4 regions of the Arthrobacter sp. AOP36-A1-22 genome follow, and region 1 is predicted to be linked to each of the others. Evidence: riboswitches for the same ligand, from Rfam matches in the RefSeq annotation. Region 1 holds a riboswitch; each other region holds the start of a gene.
The links. A riboswitch is a leader RNA that binds a small molecule or an ion and turns the genes downstream of it on or off. The one in region 1 is predicted to bind S-adenosylmethionine.
Positions count from the first base shown of each region.

Region 2: it holds a riboswitch for S-adenosylmethionine, as region 1 does, so the genes downstream of both, ACT3S2_RS09745 (bifunctional o-acetylhomoserine/o-acetylserine sulfhydrylase) here and ACT3S2_RS11375 (MFS transporter) in region 1, are expected to answer to the same signal.
Region 3: it holds a riboswitch for S-adenosylmethionine, as region 1 does, so the genes downstream of both, ACT3S2_RS01970 (OsmC family protein) here and ACT3S2_RS11375 (MFS transporter) in region 1, are expected to answer to the same signal.
Region 4: it holds a riboswitch for S-adenosylmethionine, as region 1 does, so the genes downstream of both, ACT3S2_RS12605 (hypothetical protein) here and ACT3S2_RS11375 (MFS transporter) in region 1, are expected to answer to the same signal.

Region 1 covers NZ_JBQSWX010000018.1:43,181-46,405, forward strand. The annotation lists gene ACT3S2_RS11370 (LLM class flavin-dependent oxidoreductase) at 1-1,216, shown strand, start outside; SAM riboswitch class I at 1,232-1,321, shown strand; gene ACT3S2_RS11375 (MFS transporter) at 1,331-2,680, shown strand; gene ACT3S2_RS11380 (acyl-CoA dehydrogenase family protein) at 2,689-3,225, shown strand, end outside.
Region 2 covers NZ_JBQSWX010000014.1:12,939-16,163, forward strand. The annotation lists gene ACT3S2_RS09745 (bifunctional o-acetylhomoserine/o-acetylserine sulfhydrylase) at 1-1,357, opposite strand, end outside; SAM riboswitch class IV at 1,425-1,541, opposite strand; gene ACT3S2_RS09750 (VOC family protein) at 1,750-2,394, shown strand; gene ACT3S2_RS09755 (GDSL-type esterase/lipase family protein) at 2,470-3,225, opposite strand, start outside.
Region 3 covers NZ_JBQSWX010000002.1:131,938-135,162, reverse strand. The annotation lists gene ACT3S2_RS01980 (SRPBCC family protein) at 1-183, shown strand, start outside; gene ACT3S2_RS01975 (DUF6226 family protein) at 386-1,054, opposite strand; SAM riboswitch class IV at 1,207-1,322, shown strand; gene ACT3S2_RS01970 (OsmC family protein) at 1,357-1,899, shown strand; gene ACT3S2_RS01965 (DUF805 domain-containing protein) at 2,445-3,062, shown strand.
Region 4 covers NZ_JBQSWX010000022.1:39,663-42,887, reverse strand. The annotation lists gene ACT3S2_RS12610 (sodium:solute symporter) at 1-1,191, shown strand, start outside; SAM riboswitch class IV at 1,349-1,459, shown strand; gene ACT3S2_RS12605 (hypothetical protein) at 1,510-1,755, shown strand; gene ACT3S2_RS12600 (VIT1/CCC1 transporter family protein) at 1,991-3,139, shown strand; gene ACT3S2_RS12595 (hypothetical protein) at 3,166-3,225, opposite strand, start outside.

The DNA.
Region 1 (3,225 bases):
GGGCACCTACGACGTCTACGGATCCACCAACTCCACCCCGCTCTCCGCCGGCGCCCAGGTCCCGGTCAACGACCCGTTCCTGCTGGTCTCCGCGATGGCTTCCGTCACCGAGAACCTCGGCTTCGGGGTCACCGCCGGAACCGCCTACGAACACCCCTACCCGTTCGCCCGCCGACTGGCGACCCTGGACCACCTGACCAACGGCCGCCTCGGCTGGAACGTGGTGACCGGATACCTGCCCTCGGCAGCCAGGAACATGGGCCAGGAAGACCAGATGGAACACGACGAACGCTACGACCACGCCGATGAGTACCTCGAAGTGGTCTATAAGCTGCTCGAGGGTTCCTGGGAGGACGACGCCGTTCTCCGCGACCGGGAATCGGGGGTCTACACCGACCCGTCGAAGGTCCACGAGATCGGCCACGAGGGCAAGTACTTCAAGGTCCCGGGCATTGCCATCACCGAACCCTCGGTGCAGCGCACCCCGGTCATCTACCAGGCCGGTGCCTCCCCGCGCGGCCTGGAATTCGCGGGGGCGAACGCCGAATCCGTCTTCGTGAATAGTCCGACCAAAGAAATCCTCACCGACACCGTGCGGAGGATCCGGGACAATGTCGAGGCCGCCGGCCGCGACCGCTACGACGTGAAGATCTACACGATGCAGACGATCATCACCGCTGCCACAGACGAGGAGGCGCAGAACAAATACGCCGACTATGCCTCCTACGCCGACATCAACGGGTCGCTGGCCCTGCTCTCGGGCTGGACCGGAATCGACATGTCACAGTACGACCTTGACGACGTGATCGGTGAGGACGTGAAGTCCAATGCCATCCAGTCCTCGGTGGAGACGTTCAAGAAGGCCTCCGGGGATGACGGCAAACCGTGGACCATCCGCCAGTTGGCCGAATGGATCGGCGTCGGCGGTTTCGGCCCGGTCACCGTCGGTGACGGGGCCCAGGTCGCCGCGAAGCTCGTCGAATGGGTCGAGGACACCGACGTGGACGGCTTCAACATCGCCTACGCCATCACCCCGGGCACGTTCGAGGACGTCGTCGAATTCGTCATCCCCGAACTGCAGGCCCTGGGTGCCTACCCCACCGAATACGCGCCGGGGACCCTGCGCCAGAAGCTCTTCGGCGCCGGGGACCGGGTCAAGGACAGCCACCGGGCCGCCGACTACCGGCTCGCGGGAGCACAACTGGCCACCAGCTAGCAGCACCTACGAGAACCACCATCCAGAGCGGACGAGAGACCTGGCTCGTTGACTCCGCAGCAACCACCCGTTTCGGGCAGGTGCTTCCGCCGGGACCGATGGAAAGGAACCACCATGACCACCACCACGCCCACCCCGCCAACCCGCAGGATGCGTTCACGCGTCGCCGTCGCCAGCTTCATCGGCACCACGATCGAGGGCTACGACTTCGTGCTCTACGGGCTCGCCGCGGCGACTGTCTTCGGCCCGCTGTTCTTCGCACCGGCCGACCCGTTGGTCGGGACCATGGCGGCCTTCGCCACCTATGCCGTCGGGTTCATCGCCCGCCCCATTGGTGGGCTTCTTGGAGGGCACTACGGGGATCGGATCGGACGCAAGACCGTGCTGGTTGCCTCCCTGCTGCTGACCGGTATCGCCACCACGGCGATCGGTTTGCTGCCCACCCACGACACTGCCGGATGGATTGCCCCGGCGCTACTGCTGATCCTGCGCGTGGCCCAGGGCATCGGCTACGGTGCCGAATGGGCGGGAGCCGCCCTGATGACCGTCGAACACGCCGCCCCCGGACGCCGCGGACTGACCAGCAGCGCCACCCAAATCGGCCCGAGCGCGGGCATGCTGTTGGCCACGGCGGTGCTGTTGGGACTGGAATCAGCCCTGCCGGATGCCGCCTATCTGGCCTGGGGATGGCGGCTGCCGTTCCTGGCGAGCATCCTGCTGGTCGTCGTCGGTCTGGTGGTGCGGCTGAGGATCGAGGACAGCGCCTCCTTCAAACAGGTGGTTCAAACGCAGCAGGTCTCCCGCCGCCCGGTGCTGGAATCGCTGCGCACCCATCCCCGCCAAGTCGCCCTGACCACCGGGCTGCGCATCGCCCAGAACGCGTTCTACTACGTCTACACGGTCTTCATCCTGACCTACCTGGCCCAGGGCGGAATCAGCCGCGAAACCGGGTTGCAGGCCATTCTCATCGCCTCCGCCCTCGGACTGGTCACCGTCCCGTTCTGGGGCTGGGTATCGGACAGGATCGGGCGCCGGCGCACCTACCTCTTCGGCGGGATATTCAGCATCCTGGTTGCCCTGATCGCCTTCCCGCTGCTCGATACCGGCAGCTTCGTGCTGATCGTGCTGACCGTCGTGCTGGGCATGAACATCGGCCACGACGCGATGTATGGGCCGCAGGCGGCGTTCTTCTCCGAGCTCTTCGACACCCGGGTCCGCTTTTCCGGGGTGTCCATCGGCTATCAGATCGGTTCAGTCCTGGGCGGTGGCCTGGCCCCGCTGGTGGCCACCGCGCTGCTGGCCGCCGGCGGCGGCAGCCCGATCTGGGTCATCGCCTACTTCGTTGCGGTCGGCGCGCTCACCGTCGTCACCACCCTGCTTTCCCCCGAAACCAGTGCGCGGGATCTGGACGCACGCCAAGACGCCTGCCCCGTCTCCGAGCCCGAACATACCCTCGTCAGTTAGGAACGACCATGAGTGAAACCACCACCACCCCACCGGCCTTCGACACCCCCGTGCCGGAGGGCTCCGAAGCCCGCTATCTTGCCCTGGCCGCACGCTTCCGCCCCGTCTTCGACGCCATCGCCGTCGACGCCGTCGCCCGCGAACAGGACCATGTGCTTCCCTTCGAACAAGTCGGGTGCCTCCAGGAGGCCGGTTTCACCACCTTGCGGGTGCCGGCCGAATACGGCGGGAACCCGGTGAACCATGAACACCTGTTCCGGCTGCTGGTGGAATTGGCTGCCGCCGATTCCAACGTGGCCCATCTGCTGCGATCACATTTTTCCTTCGTCGAAACCATCGCCTTGCAGCCGCGGGACTTCCGCAACACCTGGTTCCCGCGGGTGCTGGCCGGGCAGATCTTCGGCAATGCGGCCACCGAACGCGGTGGCAACGCCCTGGGCACCACGGCAACGAAACTGAGCGAGCACGACGGCGGATGGGTCCTCAACGGTGCGAAGTACTACACCACCGGCAGCATCTTCGCCGACTGGGTGGTCGTGATGGCC
Region 2 (3,225 bases), on a different contig from region 1:
GGACGGCCTGGACTTCCGGGGCGGCCTCTGCGGCTTCGTCCCCGGCGGCGGCCGCGGCGGCGAAACCGACCTCGAGGTCGGCGATGATGTCGTCGATGTGCTCGATGCCCACCGACAGGCGCACCAGTCCGGCTCCCACCCCGGCCGCGGCGCGTTCGGCGTCGGAGAGCTGGGAGTGCGTGGTGGAGGCCGGGTGGATCACCAGCGAGCGCACATCGCCGATGTTGGCGACGTTGGAGTGCAGTTCGAGGCCGTCGACGAAGGCCCGGCCGGCCGGTTCGCCGCCGGAGATCTCGAAGGCCAGGACCGCGCCGACGCCCCGCGGGGCGTATTTGCGGCCGAGTTCGTACCAGGGGCTGGAGGGCAGGCCGGCGAAGGCGACGGAGTCGACCTGGGCGTGGGCCTCGAGCCATTCGGCGACCTTCTGCGCGTTGGCCACATGGCGTTCCATGCGCAGGCTCAGGGTTTCCAGGCCCTGGGCGATCAGGAAGGCGTTGAACGGGGAGACCGCCGAACCCAGATCGCGCAACAACTGGACGCGCGCCTTGAGGATGAACGCCAGGTTCGCCCCCAGGGCGCCGTCGACCCCCAGATCGCGGGCGAAGACCAGCCCGTTGTAGGACTCGTCGGGGGTATTGAATTCCGGGAAGCGTTCCGGGTCGGCCGCGAAGTCGAAGTTGCCCGAATCAACGATGGCCCCGGCGACGGAGGTTCCGTGCCCGCCCAGGTACTTCGTGGCCGAGTGCACCACGATGTCGGCACCGAATTCGATGGGGCGGACCAGGTACGGGGTGCCCAGGGTGTTGTCCACGATGAGCGGGACCCCGGCTTCGTGGGCCACCGTGCTGACGCCCTCGATATCCAGGACGTCCTGGCGCGGATTGGAGATGACCTCACCGAAGAATGCCTTGGTGTTCGGTTTCACCGCGGCCCGCCAGGAATCCAGGTGGTCGGGATCCTCCACGAAGGTGACCTCGATGCCGAGGCGCTTCAACGTGTGCTTGAACAGGTTCTGCGTTCCCCCGTAGAGGCTCGGGCTGGCCACGATATGGTCCCCGGCTCCCGCGAGGTTGAGGATCGAAAGCGTGGTCGCCGCCTGGCCCGAGGCCAGCAGCAGGGCCCCGACCCCGCCTTCGAGGTCGGCGATCCGGGTTTCGACGGCTTCCTGCGTCGGGTTGCCGGTGCGGGTGTAGATCGGCTCGAGTTCCTTCAGCGCGAAGCGTGCTGCGGCACTCTCGGCGCTGGGGAAGACATACGACGTCGTCTGGTAGATCGGCAGCACCCGGGCCCCGGTGGTGGGATCCGGTGCCTGTCCGGCGTGGACCTGGCGGGTTTCAAAAGACCATGATGCAGACATTTCTGTCCCCTTCTACGACTCAGGGGCCCCTGTTCCACGGCGGTCCCGGAAGGGAACGCCGGGAGGTGACCCGCGCTTGTCCGTTCTCCTTGTGGAGGCGAACCAGGTCTTCACCCGGGGCACCCCACCGCGAGTGGAGGGTTGCCGGCCAGCAAACCGGGGTTTCGCGCTGGCACTCATGACCTGCCTCCAGTGTTGTGGATCGGGGCGGCCGCCGCAACAACGCGGCGTCAATATGACCGCAGGGCGCAACATTCCTCCCCCTCCCCCGTCCGGTCCCCCTCCTGACGGCCGCGATGGAGGCCCGGGAAACGGGTCGAGGAAAATACGAACCATGGTGATTTAGGGCACCCTAAGTCGAGACGCACCTCACAAAGTGCGATCATGAAGCCATGATGAGGTTGGATCACGTTTCGTACGCATGTGGACCAGACGGGTTGGCCGCGACGGCCGCCCGTGTCGGCAAGACTCTGGGGATCGAGTCCGTCAAGGGAGGCATTCATCCCCGCTTCGGGACCAGGAACGTCATTTTCCCGTTGAAGAACACCCAGTACCTGGAGGTCGTGGAGGTCCTGGACCACCCGTCCTCGGACAAGGCGCCGTTCGGCCAGGCCGTCCGGGCCCGATCGGAGATGGGTGGCGGATGGATGGGTTGGTGCGTCGCCGTTGACGACCTGGCCCCGTTCGAGGAACGTCTGGGCCGGTCATCGGTCCCGGGCAACCGCAAGTTCCCCGACGGCCAAGAACTGACGTGGCAGCAGATCGGCATCAAGGGCCTGATCGCCGACCCGCAGGTGCCCTACATGCTGCGCTGGGATACCGGCACCGAGGACCTGCACCCCTCCCGGGCATTGGATCCGCAGGGGCATATCTCCGGGATCGCGATCGCCGGTTCGGTCGAACGGGTCCGCGAATGGCTGGGCACCCCCTCGGAGTCGCCGTTGGGCGATGTCGAAGTCCAGTGGGAGGCCCCCAATGGCACCCCGGGAATCATGACGGTGACCTTCGAGACCCCCTCGGGGACCATCACCCTCTGATCCGCTCACGGAGGTGGAACACCGAACGACGGCGGCCCGCGGGCCGCCGTCGTTTTCGCTCTGTGCCGTCCCGGATCAGTGCCGCGGCACCGCCGCGAAGGGTCCGTCGGCGGCGAAGACCCGATCGGCGAAGCGATCGCCGATCAGCTGATGCGTTGCGGAATCCGGATGCAGGTTGTCCGGCAGCGGCAGCTCGGCCTCGTCCGGGGCCCCATACAGCTCGAGTCCGTCCAGGAAGTACAGGTTCGCATCGTCCGCCCGGTCTTCGACCAGGGAGCGCATCTCGCGGCGGATGACCTCCAAGGTCAGCCGTCCCGCCGATTCATCCCCTGGGGTCCCCGTCGCGCTGAACTTGACCTGGCTGGTCCCCAGGCTCTCCGGGACGATCGTGCCGGGGCCCGACGTGCTTTCGTGAATCGGGCAGAAGATCGGGGAGATCAACACCAGCGGCGTGGTGGGATGCCCCTCGCGGATGGTGTCAAGGAATCCGTGGATGGCCGGGACCAGGGTCCGCACGCGCATGGCATCCAGGTTCACGATGTTGATGCCGAGTTTGACGCTGATGACGTCCGCTGGCGCATCGCGGATCACCCGCGCCATGAAGGGGTCCACGAAGCAGCTGCCCCCGAAGCCGAGGTTGTGCAGTTCGACCCCGCCCCGGCGGGCTGCCACGGCGGGCCAGATCCCGCTGGGGGATGCCGCGTTCGATCCCTGGCTGATGGAGCTGCCGTGGTGGACCCACAGCGGACGGGTCCGGGGCGCGGGGTGGAGCGGCTTGTCGGAGCAGAGGCTGATCAACTCCAGGGATTCATTGTGGGGGAGGTGGAATTC
Region 3 (3,225 bases), on a different contig from region 1:
TGGTTTCGTCATATCCATGAGTTCAGCCAGGAGTCGGGGGGAACAACCATGGTTGACCGCGTCGATTTCGCCGCACCGTTCGGCCCTCTCGGTCGTTTGGCAGAGAAGCTCTTCCTGGCCCGTTATCTGCAGAAGCTCATCGAGGAGCGGAACCGCCATCTCAGCGCCGGGCCCGTGGACTAATTAGCGGCCCTGATTGCGCGGATGCTTCCGTGCAACGCGTTCATTTCCGCGCTTATGGTTGCCGGTGATTCGCGCCATGAGTGCCTGCGGTTCTTGTGTTTCGATGTCGGCCAGGAAGCACGTGGCCATCATCCCGCGCAGTGTTGACGCCCGCCGGCCCTGATGGAAGATCACGACGGAACCGCCACGGGCACACGGTTTGTCAGCCCCCTGCCGCACCAGCCGCGTCTCGCACCGCTTCCGGCCACGGCCGCCAGTGCCCATCGGAAGGGAGCATGGCTTCTGCCACCTCCATCCTTCCCTCGGGCACATCCTCGGCATGGATGCACCCGGCTTCTTCCCACCGGCCCGGCTCGGCCAGCCGATAATCGACAGATTGGTCGTCGTTGGGATTAATTCGTTCAAAATAGCCGCCTGAGACGACGGCTCGCACCACGGATTCAAGGTTTTCCAACAGCTCCTGGACATCGTCATCGCAGGCATCGCAACCGCATACCGGATAGTGGGCGTCGTAGAGGGCGCCAGCGTGCAGGAAGATCCCCGGGAACCCGGTGAAGACGAAGGTCAGCGGGGCCGCGAGCAGGTTGGACGGGACGACCCGGACCGCGTGGACGACGTCCTCCGAGGGGAACAGCAGATCGGAAGCAACCTCCGGGTCCCGTTCGGCGACGACGTCAAAGGCGTCCAACAGCCAGTCGAGCTGGGCATCAGCGACCTCATGCAAGGGAGCGAACCGGTGTCGATGGCCCACCGTGGAGTAGGCGCGCGAAGGCGGAGACATCCCTTCCCACCGATGGCCGTAGGCGATCGGGGCGCCCTGTCCATCGCGATGGATCTCCGGGGTGAACTCCGGGCGCCGGTATCCGCTCATGGCCCCACGATAACCGCTGGGATACCCCCTGGCGAGGGGAATCCTGCTGCGGGGATGGCGGGCTCTCCACCCGCGGATGACCCGGCGTATGTCTCCGGATGACGCGACGCGTTTGCCCGATCGGCGTTCCCGCCAGCAGAATCGAACCCAAGAATCAAGAGATCCAACCTGAGGCCCTGGCCGGTTGGACGGCAACCCCCTTCGCCATAGTGGGGTGCCCCAGGTGACGATTCGACGCCGTCCCGACCGGGAGGCGTAAGTATGGCGCAGCGCCACGCTCGCCATGACAGCGAAGGAACGCCATGACCCAGACCCTTGCAGAAACCAGCATTTCCAACCGCGCCGAACGCCTCGATTCCGCGGGATCCGCCTGGGCGGAACGGATCGGTCAGAACACTGCCAGCGCATCGCTGCAGTTCCGCGCGACGGCCGACCCGGTGGGCTCGGTCGGTTCGACCATCCGCGCCGGACGCCACGAATTCACCGTCGACGAACCGGCGGCATTGGCCGGGGACGACGTCGCCGCCAGCCCCGTCGAATACGCCCTCGGGGCGTTGATCTCCTGCCAGGTGGTGGTCTACCGCCTCTATGCTCACCAGCTGGGCATCACGATCGACTCGCTGGACATCTCGGCGGACGCCGACCTGGATGTGCGCGGCCTGTTCGGCATCGAGGACAAGGTCCGCCCGGGATTCGGTGATGTGCGGCTGACCGTGGACGTCTCGGGTCCGGCCACCGAGGAACGCTATGCCGAACTCCAGGCGGCCGTCGACGCCCACTGCCCGGTATTGGACGTCTTCACGAACCCGACCCCGGTGACCACGACCCTGCGGGTCAACTCCTAGAAGGCGGCCAGCAGCCGACTCCCAACAGGACCTCCGAACCGGCTGTACCTGCCGAATTGCACGGTGTTGTCCCTGGGGCTGCGGCTCCTGGTGTCCAGTCACGATCCATGAAGCAGCGATCTCTTGATGTTCATGAAGTGAGCTTCTGTCTAGTTCGACGGTCCAGTGACAACTGTCCGGCTCCCGGCACCGTGATGGCCAAGTTGAAACCGCTGAGCTGTCGTGGATCGGGGTCTTCCCCGAGGACCAGTGCGCCCAGGCCTGCCACTGCCGGCGGCGGGAGCCGTCAGCAGGGCAGTGGCGGTGGCCGGCAGCCTCCAGAGGTCCCCCTGAACCACAAGGTGTAGGCGGGCAATCCTCCGATGCCACCGAGCTAGAGGTAGCCGGTTGCCCCGGCGGCCTCGAGCTAGTCGGGGTGGCTCCGGGGGCCTACCCCACACCAAGGGCAGACACGACGCGACATGGGGAGTCCTCCCCATCGCATGTCAAGGCTCCATCTGGAAGACTACTCCCGATCACCCGAAATACTTTCGATGGAGGAAATTTTGAGCAGCAGCACCCCCAACCCCTATGGCAACCCCGGAGGGGTCACCATGCCCACCCATGGTGAGGCTCCCTTGGACCAGCCGCTCTACGGGGCCAGCTTCGGCCAGGCCATCAAGCGCTTCTTCAAGAAGTATGCGACCTTCTCGGGTCGGGCCAGCCGCAGCGAGTTCTGGTTCTTCGCGCTTTTCAACGCCATCGTCTACACCGTGTTCTACGGCTTGGCGATCGGATTCGGACTGGCCGGCTCCGACCCCGTCACCGGTGAAATGGGTGCCGGCGGGGCCATCCCCTCCTTGGTGATCGGGCTCTATGGGTTGGCCATCATCATCCCGTCCATCGCCCTGAGCGTCCGCCGCCTGCACGACGGCAACTTCAGCGGATTCCTGTACCTGCTGATCCTGGTGCCGATTCTCGGTGGGCTCGTGGTCCTCGTCCTCATGATCATGCCCTCCGTCCCCGAAGGTGCTCGTTTCGACGCCGATGGCGGCGCGGCAGCCTACGGGAACGCCTTTGGCACCTCTGCCGGGTACCCGGGAGCACCGGCTGCCGGCGGCGGTTTCGCGGGCCAGAACCCCCCACAGGGCTACCAGCAGCCCACCGACCCGACCCAGGGCTAGCCAAGCCCCGGCGATGTCCCGGCGGTCCGCCGCCGGGGCATCGGCCCCGCACGCCAGCGCACACCGCCTGGCCTCGACTCCCCCGGAGAACCCCTTGAGCGCTGGTTACCCCAACCCCTACGGCGGCCCCGCGGGATCCGTCGCCCCGTAAAGCAACCCCTCG
Region 4 (3,225 bases), on a different contig from region 1:
CACGCCACCAACGCCTCGGCGGTGGTCATGCTGGCCTACACGCTGATGCTCTGTGCCACCTCCACCGGGGCCTACGCCACGATCTTCGTCGTGCTCTTCGACTGGGACCGCTGGCTCGCCATCGCCGTCGGCGGGGCGATCGTGCTCGTGTACTCCACCATCGGCGGCATGTGGTCCATCACCCTGGCCGACCAGGTCCAGTTCGTCATCAAGACCGTCGGTGTCTTCGCCCTGATGCTGCCCTTCGCCCTCTCGGCGGCCGGCGGCTTCGAGGGAATCTCCGCCGGCATCCCCGAACGGGCCCGCGATGAATTCTTCAGTTGGGGCGGCCTGGGCGCCGAGACGATCATCACCTACTTCGTGGTCTACACCCTGGGCCTGTTGATCGGCCAGGACATCTGGCAGCGGGTGTTCACCGCCCGCACCCCCAAGGTGGCCCGCTGGGGCGGAGCCACCGCCGGCATCTACTGCGTGATCTACGGCATCGCCGGGGCGATCATCGGCATGTCCGCCCGGGTCGCCCTGCCCGGCATCGACATCGAGGCCCTGGGCAAGGACGTCGTCTACGCGGAGGTCGCCATGACCCTGCTTCCGGTGGCCGTCGGCGGGATCGTCCTGGCCGCCGCCGTGGCGGCCATGATGTCCACCGCCTCCGGCGCACTCATCGCCGCGGCCACCGTGGCCCGCAACGACGTCACCCCCTTCGTCGCCAGCTGGTTCGGCAAGGAGATCGAGGTCAACACCGGGCGCAACCCCGAGCACGACGTCGCCGCCAACCGGTACTGGGTCCTGGGCCTCGGGGCCGTGGCGATCATCCTGGCGATCCTCGTCAACGACGTCGTCGCCGCCCTGACCATCGCCTACGACATCCTGGTCGGCGGGCTGCTGGTCGCGATCCTGGGCGGGCTGCTCTGGAAGCGCGGGAACGGCATCGGCGCCGCCCTGTCCATGGCGGCAGGGACCCTGGTCACCCTGACGACCATGATCACCCTGGAGGCACTGTCCACCGAGAAGTTCTCCGGGGTCTACGCCAATGAGCCCATCTACTACGGTCTGGGCGCCTCGTTGGTGGTCTATGTCCTGTTCAGCCTGCTCTCCCCGCCGACCCGCCCGGAAGTGGCCCGGCACTGGTCGGATCGGGTCGCCGGACGGGTCGACATGGAGGGCGTTTCCGCCGATCAGCAAGCCTGAACCCGCCCCGGCGTCGTCCTCGTTCCCCCCGGGTGACAGTGCTCCCGGGGGAGCAGATGTCGAACACGAATCTAGCCGCACCAACGCTGGGATGCAGCGGGAATGACGTGGAACACAGCTTGGGTTGCCCCGGCAATCACGTTAGGCTGGCAAAAAGCTTCATGAGACGCGGGCAACAGCTCCGACTACCCGCGCACCAACCCCAGGTTCGTGGGTGGTTCGGATGAAGAAGCGGCCCGCACGACAACGTGTTGGGTAAGAACGCACGAGAGGAAATCCGTGGCGCAAAGCGTCTCCGTCCTTCCAATTTTCGATTCGATGCTAGGCACCGTCTGCCTCAACGTGGACGGTCACTGGGAGCGCTTCATCGCGCCCCACCCCAAGGATCTCGACCATGCGCTGGCCAACACGGCCGGCCGACCGGTCTGGGAATCCGACTCCTGCGCACTGACCGTGCGTATTCCCCGGGCACACCGCCCCGACGGGGAAGCACAGGTGTTCTTCCTTGAACGCCTGCCCGTCCGCGACCGCGCCGAGGCTCCCTCGGGTATGCTGGTCGGCTGAAGGGGAGTAGTTCCACACCCCACCCGCGCTGGATCGTTGATCCGGCACGGGTGGACGAGGACCTGTCGACATACCGACCGCCCTCCCGGCGGTCCGGCATTCCACCCGGCACCACGCCGGGCGAACGAGACCTTCGGCCCGCCACTGGCGGTCCGAGGCTCGTGGCCACCCACCGACCTTTGACCGGCAGTCCCGCACCACCGCGGGGACATACGAACCGATTGAAGGACGCCCAATGACACCGGATGCCCCCTCCCCCGACGCCGATCCGCCAGCCGCGGAGGCCTCGCGTAGGGAGCCCACGCCCGCCGAGATCCGGCGCTGGCGCAAATACCTGGCCGACGAACGCGTCGAAGGTTCCATCTACCTCACCCTGGCCAAACGCCGTGAGGGCGAGGAACGCCAGATCCTGTTGGGTCTGGCCCGGGCGGAAGCCCGCCACCAGGAGCATTGGTCCAATCTTCTGGGCGAGCATGCCCGGAAGACCGCACGCCCCTCGCTCAGCCGCGTCATGCTGCGGTTCATGGCCCGCAACTTCGGTTCGGTCTTCGTCCTGGCCTTGGCCCAACGGGCCGAGGGCGCCTCCCCCTACGACAGCGACGCCGACGCCACCGCTCAGATGGCCGCCGATGAGCTGGTGCATGAGGAAGTCGTACGCGGGCTGGCGATCCGCGGCCGCAACCGGCTCTCCGGCAACTTCCGGGCCGCCGTCTTCGGGGCCAACGACGGGCTGGTCTCCAACCTGGCCCTGGTGATGGGCATCGGCGCCGCCGGGGTGTCCAGCGCGCTGGTCCTCTTTGCCGGGGTCGCCGGCCTGCTCGCCGGCGCCCTGTCCATGGCCGCCGGGGAATACGTCTCCGTCCGCTCGCAGCGCGAACTGCTCACCGCCTCCCAACCGACCCAGATCACGCTCATCGCCGCCCCGGATCTGGACCTGCAGGCCAACGAACTGGTCCTGGTCTACCGGGCCCGCGGCATGAGCCGGGAGGCCGCCGAGCACCGGGCCGCCGAACGGCTGGGGACCTTCAGCTGCGACTGCGACCCCTCATTGTCCCTGCAACCCGAGGTGCCCGAAACCGAAACCGGCGGCGACGAACACGAGGCCCTGGGCTCCGCCTTCGGCGCCGCCGCCTCCAGCTTCTGCTTCTTCTCCTCGGGGGCCTTGGTCCCGATCCTGCCCTACCTCTTCGGTATGGGCGGGCTGCCAGCCCTGCTGGTGGCCCTGCTCCTGGTCGGGGTCGCGTTGATGCTGACCGGGGGCATCGTCGGACTGCTCTCCGGCGCCTCCCCGGCCAAACGCGGGTTCCGGCAGCTGGCCATCGGCCTCGGTGCCGCCGGGGTCACCTACGTTCTCGGCCTGCTCTTCGGCGGGAACATCGGCTAGGACCCGCAGAACCCGGCCCCTTCCGTTCAGCTGGCGCGGCGCATCCGGCGGGCTGCGGCCACGGGGCGGCGGTCCCCCGCCGGGGG